Regions from separate parts of the Pseudomonas sp. DTU12.1 genome, predicted to be linked through region 1. Evidence: predicted binding sites of a transcription regulator. Region 1 holds the regulator's gene; the other holds the start of a gene.
The links. The regulator FliA, encoded in region 1, starts transcription of late flagellar genes. The targets are predictions, from matches to a motif close to CTAAAGTTTNNNNNNNNNNNGCCGNTAA.

Region 1 (3,415 bases):
TTCCGAGAGGATCGCTTCGCGGTCATGTTCGATGCCGGCAAAACGGTCGACCTGGCCAGCCATCAGCACCAGCTTGAGCAAGTTGCTTTCCACTTCAGTGACCAGCAGGGTCACGCGCTTGATCACCTGACCGGTGAGGTCCTGGTAATCCTGGGCCAGCAGAATGTCATTGAGGTTGCTGGAAACCGTACGGTTTTCCTGCTCGCTGCGTGACAGAAAACCTTCGACCCGACGCGCCAGGTCACGAAATTCTTCTGCGCCTACTTCGCGACGCATGAAGCGCCCCCAGTCAGCGCTCAACGCCTTGGCCTCATTGGCCATGCCGTTCACCAGAGGCGTGGCGTTTTCCACCAGGTCCATGGTGCGATTGGCTGCCGCCTCAGTCAGCCTGACCACATAGGACAGGCGTTCGGTGGCATCGGTGATCTGCGAGATTTCCTCGGCCTGGGGCATGTGCGGGTCGATCTGGAAATTGACGATCGCACTGTGCAACTCACGGGTGAGCTTGCCCACTTCCTGGTACAGGCCGCGGTCGCGGGTCTGGTTGAGCTCATGGATCAACTGCACCGCGTCGCCGAACTGGCCTTTTTCAAGGCTGTCGACCAACTGGTGAGCGTGTTTTTTCAAGGTCGACTCAAAGTCCCCCTGCGATGTTTCTTTATGCTCCATAGCTCCCCCGTGGCGACATCAACCGTGGATGCGTTCAAAGATCTTTTCGATCTTCTCTTTCAACGCCAATGCAGTGAATGGCTTGACCACGTAGCCGTTGACCCCAGCCTGGGCGGCTTCAATGATCTGTTCACGCTTGGCTTCGGCGGTCACCATCAACACCGGAAGATTGCGCAGTTTTTCATCGGCGCGCACATGGCGCAGCAGATCGATACCGGTCATGCCAGGCATGTTCCAGTCGGTTACCAGAAAGTCGATGCTCCCGCTGTTGAGGATCGGAATCGCCGTAATACCGTCATCCGCCTCGACCGTGTTAGTGAACCCAAGGTCACGCAACAGGTTTTTTATGATCCGCCGCATCGTTGAGAAGTCATCAACGATGAGGATTTTCATGTTCTTGTCCAATTCGACCTCCAAGCAGTCTTAAACGCGTCCAGCACCTGGGCGCGCCATATCATTCAACAGGCATTACACAAAAAGGACTGCCGGGGCGCACCACGAGCCGCTCCCGCCCGGCTTGCGCCCTGGCGGTTATCGCTCACAGTGTCCCCACACTGCCTGTCAGCGCGCTCGCCACTCTCCCAAACGCCCCCGCAAGCGGGCCGCGCATTGGCTATGTAGCTGGCTGACCCGCGATTCGCTGACCCCCAGGACCTCACCGATTTCCTTGAGGTTCAGCTCTTCGTCGTAGTACAGCGCCAACACCAGCCGCTCACGCTCCGGCAGGTTGGCAATCGCCTCTGCCAGGGCGCCCTGGAAGCGTTCATCTTCCAGGTCGCGTGAAGGCTCCTGGTGAGCGCTCGCGCCGTCCTCGTGCAGCCCTTCATGTTCGCCGTCCTGTAGCAGGTCGTCGAAACTGAACAGGCGGCTGCCCAAGGTATCGTTCAAAATCCCGTAGTAATCGTCGAGACTCAATTGGAGTTCGGCCGCAACTTCGTGATCTTTAGCGTCGCGACCGGTTTTTGCTTCAATTGAGCGAATTGCGTCACTCACCATCCGGGTATTGCGGTGGACCGAACGCGGCGCCCAATCACCTTTACGCACTTCATCGAGCATCGCGCCACGGATGCGGATACCCGCATACGTCTCGAAACTCGCACCCTTGCTCGCGTCGTACTTGGTCGACACTTCGAGCAGGCCGATCATCCCCGCCTGGATCAGGTCTTCGACCTGGACACTGGCGGGCAGGCGTGCCAGCAGGTGGTAGGCAATGCGCTTGACCAGAGGCGCATAGCGCTCGATCAATTCGCCCTGGCTGTCACGCGCTGATTTTTTGTAAAGGTTGTAGCCGCTGGCTGTCATAGCACCGGTCCTGCACTCGTCTGATGCACCAATCGCTCGACGAAAAACTCCAGATGCCCCCGGGGATTGGCGGGCAGTGGCCAGGTATCGACCTTCTGAGCAATTGCCTTGAACGCCAACGCGCATTTCGAACGAGGGAACGCTTCATAGACTGCACGCTGCTTTTGCACAGCCTTGCGCACACACTCGTCATAGGGAACTGCGCCGACGTATTGTAAGGCGACATCGAGGAAGCGATCTGTGACCTTGGTCAACTTGGCGAACAGGTTGCGCCCCTCTTGCGGGCTCTGGGCCATGTTGGCCAGCACGCGGAAGCGGTTCATGCCGTAGTCGCGGTTGAGCAGCTTGATCAGGGCGTAGGCGTCGGTGATCGAGGTGGGTTCGTCGCAGACCACCAGCAACACTTCCTGCGCGGCGCGTACGAAGCTGACCACCGACTCGCCGATCCCGGCGGCGGTGTCGATCACCAGCACGTCGAGGTTGTCGCCGATATCACTGAAGGCCTGGATCAGGCCGGCATGCTGCGCCGGGCTCAGATGCACCATGCTCTGGGTGCCGGAGGCGGCCGGGACGATACGAATCCCCCCTGGCCCCTGCAACAGCACGTCGCGCAGCTCACAGCGGCCCTCGATGACATCGGCCAGGGTGTGTTTGGGCGTCAGTCCCAGCAGAACGTCAACGTTCGCCAGGCCCAGGTCGGCATCCAGCAGCATGACGCGGCGGCCAAGCTCTGCCAGGGCCAGGGACAAATTCACTGACACGTTAGTTTTCCCGACGCCACCTTTGCCGCCGGTCACCGCGATCACCTGTACGGGATGCATGCTGCCCATGTTCTTTCTTTACCTTGTCTTGCTTAGCCGCAGGCTACATAGGGTGGCCGCGGTAGCAGACCATCGATGTAGGTACATTGCACTGTGTTTCATGTTGCCTTCAGCCGACCCGCTTGGCTGGGTTGTGATAGAGGTCGGCGAACATATCCGCCATCGCCTCTTCACTGGGTTCGTCCTGCATTTGCACACTGACTGCACGGCTGACCAACTGATGACGGCGCGGCAGATGCAAGTCATCCGGGATCCGCGGCCCGTCGGTCAGGTAGGCGACCGGTAGTTCATGGCTGATGGCAAGGCTCAACACTTCGCCCAGGCTTGCCGTTTCATCCAGCTTAGTCAGGATGCAACCGGCCAGCCCGCAACGCTTGTAGCTGTGGTACGCAGCAGTCAGAACCTGTTTTTGGCTGGTTGTTGCAAGTACCAGGTAATTTTTCGACTTGATCCCACGCCCGGCCAGGCTTTCCAGTTGCATGCGCAACGCCGGATCGCTGGCTTGCAGGCCGGCGGTATCGATCAGCACCACGCGCTTGCGCAGCAGCGGGTCGAGGGCGTTGGCCAGGGATTGGCCCGGGTCGACATGGGTCACCGGCACATTGAGGATGCGGCCCAGCGTC
Region 2 (3,415 bases), 1.1 Mb from region 1:
ATTGAGCTTCTGGCGCAACTCATGCGCTGGCAACGGCTGCTGCTCTGGCGGCAGCGCGTTCGGGTCAACCGGCACTTCGCCCGGCGCGCCATCGCCTTGGGTCGGCACTGGCGGTGTGGGTACCTGATCACCTTCAATCGCACGCTGGGCCTTTTTGGTCAGCACGACGATATCAATGCGCCGGTTGACCGGGTTGAACGGGTCCTGGACATCAAACAGCTGCGATGAAGCAAAACCCACCACGCGCGCTACCTGGGTATCCGGATAACTGCCGGCCACCAGGGCACGACGCGCAGCGTTGGCGCGGTTGGCAGACAGCTCCCAGTTGCCGAAATCACCCAGGCCCGAATAAGGCTTGGCATCGGTGTGGCCGCTGACGCTGATCTTGTTCGGCACTGCCTTGATGGTGTCGGCCATGGCCAGCAGGATGTCTTCGAAGTAAGGCTTCAAGCGCGCACTGCCAGAATCGAACATCGGGCGGTTAGCCGCATCCATGATCTGGATACGCAGGCCATCCGGGGTGATCTGGAAGTGGATCTGGTCCTTGAATTTTTGCAGTTGCGGGTTCTCATCCACCTTGTTCTGCAACTCTTGCAGCAACAATTCCAGGCGCTCCTGCTCGACCTGTTCGGCCATGCTTTCGACGGTCTGGCGTTCGATCGGGATGTTTTCCTGGGGCGCTTCGGTTTGCACTTCCGGGTTGATGGTGCGCTCGGGAGCCAACTCAGGCGAACCACCCAGGTCGATCACAAACGGCGTACCACTCTCGGAGAAGCCGATGGGATCCTTGAAATAACCGGCAATGGCGATCTTCTGTTCAGGGGTGGCAGTGGACATCAGCCACAGCACCAGGAAGAACGCCATCATCGCCGTCGCAAAGTCGGCGAACGCGATTTTCCAGGCGCCGCCGTGGTGCCCGGCCGCGAAGCGCTTGACGCGCTTGATGATGATTGGCTGGTTGTTTTCCATGGCTTAGCGACCGCGAACTGCTTGTTCCAGCTCGGCAAAGCTCGGACGGTGCTTCGGATACAACACCTTGCGCCCGAATTCCACGGCCAGGGACGGCGGCATGCCCGAAGCGGATGCCACCAGCGACGCCTTGATGGCTTCGTAGATATTGAGCTCTTCCTTGGCATCGTGGGCCAGGGAGGTGGCCAGCGGACCAAAGAAACCATAAGCGGCGAGAATACCAAAGAAGGTCCCCACCAACGCCGCACCAACGTGCATGCCGATCGCGGCCTGGTCGCCTTCGCCCAGGGACGCCATGGTCACCACGATACCCAGTACCGCCGCGACAATACCGAAGCCGGGCATGCCGTCGGCGATGCCGGTCACGGCGTGGGATGGGTGTTCGAGTTCTTCCTTGAGGCTGAACAGTTCCATGTCGAACAAGCCTTCCAGCTCGTGCGGGGCCATGTTGCCGGAGGACATGATGCGCAGGTAGTCGCAGATGTAGGCCGTCATGCGGTCGTCTTTGAGCACGGCCGGGTACTTGGCGAAGATCGGGCTCGCCGCGGCGTCCTCGATATCAGCTTCGATAGCCATCATGCCTTCACGGCGGCTCTTGTTGAGGATCTCGTAGACCAGGCCCAGCACTTCCAGGTAGAACGTGTGGGAAAAGCGCGAGCTGAACATACCCAGCGACTTTTTGACCACGTGCATGGTCATGTAGCCTGGGTTAGCCTGCAGGAAAGCGCCAAACGCCGCACCGCCGATGATCAGCACTTCGAAGGGCTGGATCAGCGCAGCAATTTTACCGTGGGACAGAACGTATCCGCCGAGCACGCTTGCGATGACGACGATGATGCCGATAATTTTAGCCATAGGGGATGAGTACTTGCGCCGTCGGGTTCATGGACATATTCGGAAGATCTAAAAACTCTTCTTCTACTTATCGGCAAAACTGCGCCAGACTATAGCCCGTTAAGGCGAAAAGCCAGTTCGGCCCGCTCCGGGCGTGTTGACCGCAAGTGATGATCGCGCCCCAATCATGGCAAACGAAACGACAGTCCCAACTACAAAACCCAACTCTCTGGCCGGCTGGATAAAGCGCCTGGACGAGATTCACCTGCCCGTCCCGCAAGCGAGCCACATGGCCGTGTGCAAGGCCATCGGCGACAGCCGCCGTTCGTTGCGAGATATTGCAGAGCTGATGCAAGACAGCCCGGCACTGGTCCTGAGCGTCATGCGCGAAGCCAATAACCAGGCCCACGGCAGCCTGGCGGAACCCGCAGAAAACCTTGAAGTGGCGATCAACCGCCTCGGCCTCAAGCGCACCGAAGAATTGCTCGCACGCCTGCCGTCAGTGCCACTCAATGAAATCCCCGTGGCCCTGCGCCAACTGCAACTGATCAGCCAACATGCCTCGCAGCAAGCCAGCGGCCTGTTCGCCAGCCGCCTGGCGCGCCTTTGGCAGGATATCCATTGGGGCAGCCTGCTGTTTCTCTCGCCGCTGTGGCCGATGGCCGTGGCCTACCCCAAGCTCCTCGAAGAATGGGAACTGCGGGTGATCCACAAGGGCCAGTCGGCACGCAAGGTCGAGCAGGAGCTGTTTGGTGTGCGCCTGCTGGAGCTGTGCCTGGGGCTGACCGAGGCCTGGCGCTTGCCGATCTGGGTGTCTCAGGGCTACCAACTGCTGCTCAAGGAACAACGTTTGCTGGTCAAGGCCCTGCACATCGCCCGCGATGAAGTGCCGCTGAGCCAGCAGCAAAAACTCGATGACGATCCCGCGTTGCGCCGCTGGCTGAACCAGCCGGCCAACACCGTGCTCCTGGCCAATGGCATGGCACTGGCGGCGCAAGAGTCCTGGACCTGCCCGCACACCCAGCGCTGGCAGTACCTCACGGCGTTGTACCTGCAACAACCGCTGGCCGATGTGCAGCAGCAAGTGCACCAACAGGCCGCCATCAGTGCCCGCCATACCCTGACCCCAGGCCTCTGGCATCCAGCGCTGGCGCTGATCTGGCCATGGCATGTGCAGCGCGTGCATCGCGGCCTGCTGCCAGCACCACCGCCCACAGCCGAAGCCCTGGCGATCTGGCGCAAGCGGTGCAGCGAGTTGCTGGTAGAGCCGAGCCGCTTCGCCAACGCCATGCACTTGACCACCTGCGCCAAGGAGGCCCTGGTGGCCAGCGGCATGCAGCGCGTCATGCTGCTGATGGCCGACAAGGCCCTGACCATGTTGCGCGTGCATCAGGTCGACGGCCTGCCCAAGGACGCCGCCAATCTGAGCCTTGAGACCGCACAAAGCACGCTGCTGCAACGCTTGCTGGAGAAATCTGCACAAGTGCGCCTGACCCCGGACAATCACGCACAATTCGCGGCGCTGCTGCCTGCCTCCGTGCGCCGCCTGTTCGTGGGCGAGCACCTGCTGTTGCGCTCCCTGAGCTGTAACGGCCGGGTGGTGATGTTGATG

Region 2: motA (flagellar motor stator protein MotA) is a predicted target of FliA. The motif match lies at 1,892-1,919, and genes of this name have one in related genera.

Annotation. Positions count from the first base shown of each region.
Region 1 is NZ_CP045254.1:1,917,413-1,920,827, reverse strand. Features, by position in the region: gene GDV60_RS08520 (protein phosphatase CheZ) at 1-669, opposite strand, end outside; gene GDV60_RS08515 (chemotaxis response regulator CheY) at 688-1,062, opposite strand; gene fliA (RNA polymerase sigma factor FliA) at 1,231-1,971, opposite strand; gene fleN (flagellar synthesis regulator FleN) at 1,968-2,801, opposite strand; gene flhF (flagellar biosynthesis protein FlhF) at 2,902-3,415, opposite strand, start outside.
Region 2 is NZ_CP045254.1:767,953-771,367, reverse strand. Features, by position in the region: gene motB (flagellar motor protein MotB) at 1-969, opposite strand, end outside; gene motA (flagellar motor stator protein MotA) at 973-1,824, opposite strand; gene GDV60_RS03320 (HDOD domain-containing protein) at 1,991-3,415, shown strand, end outside.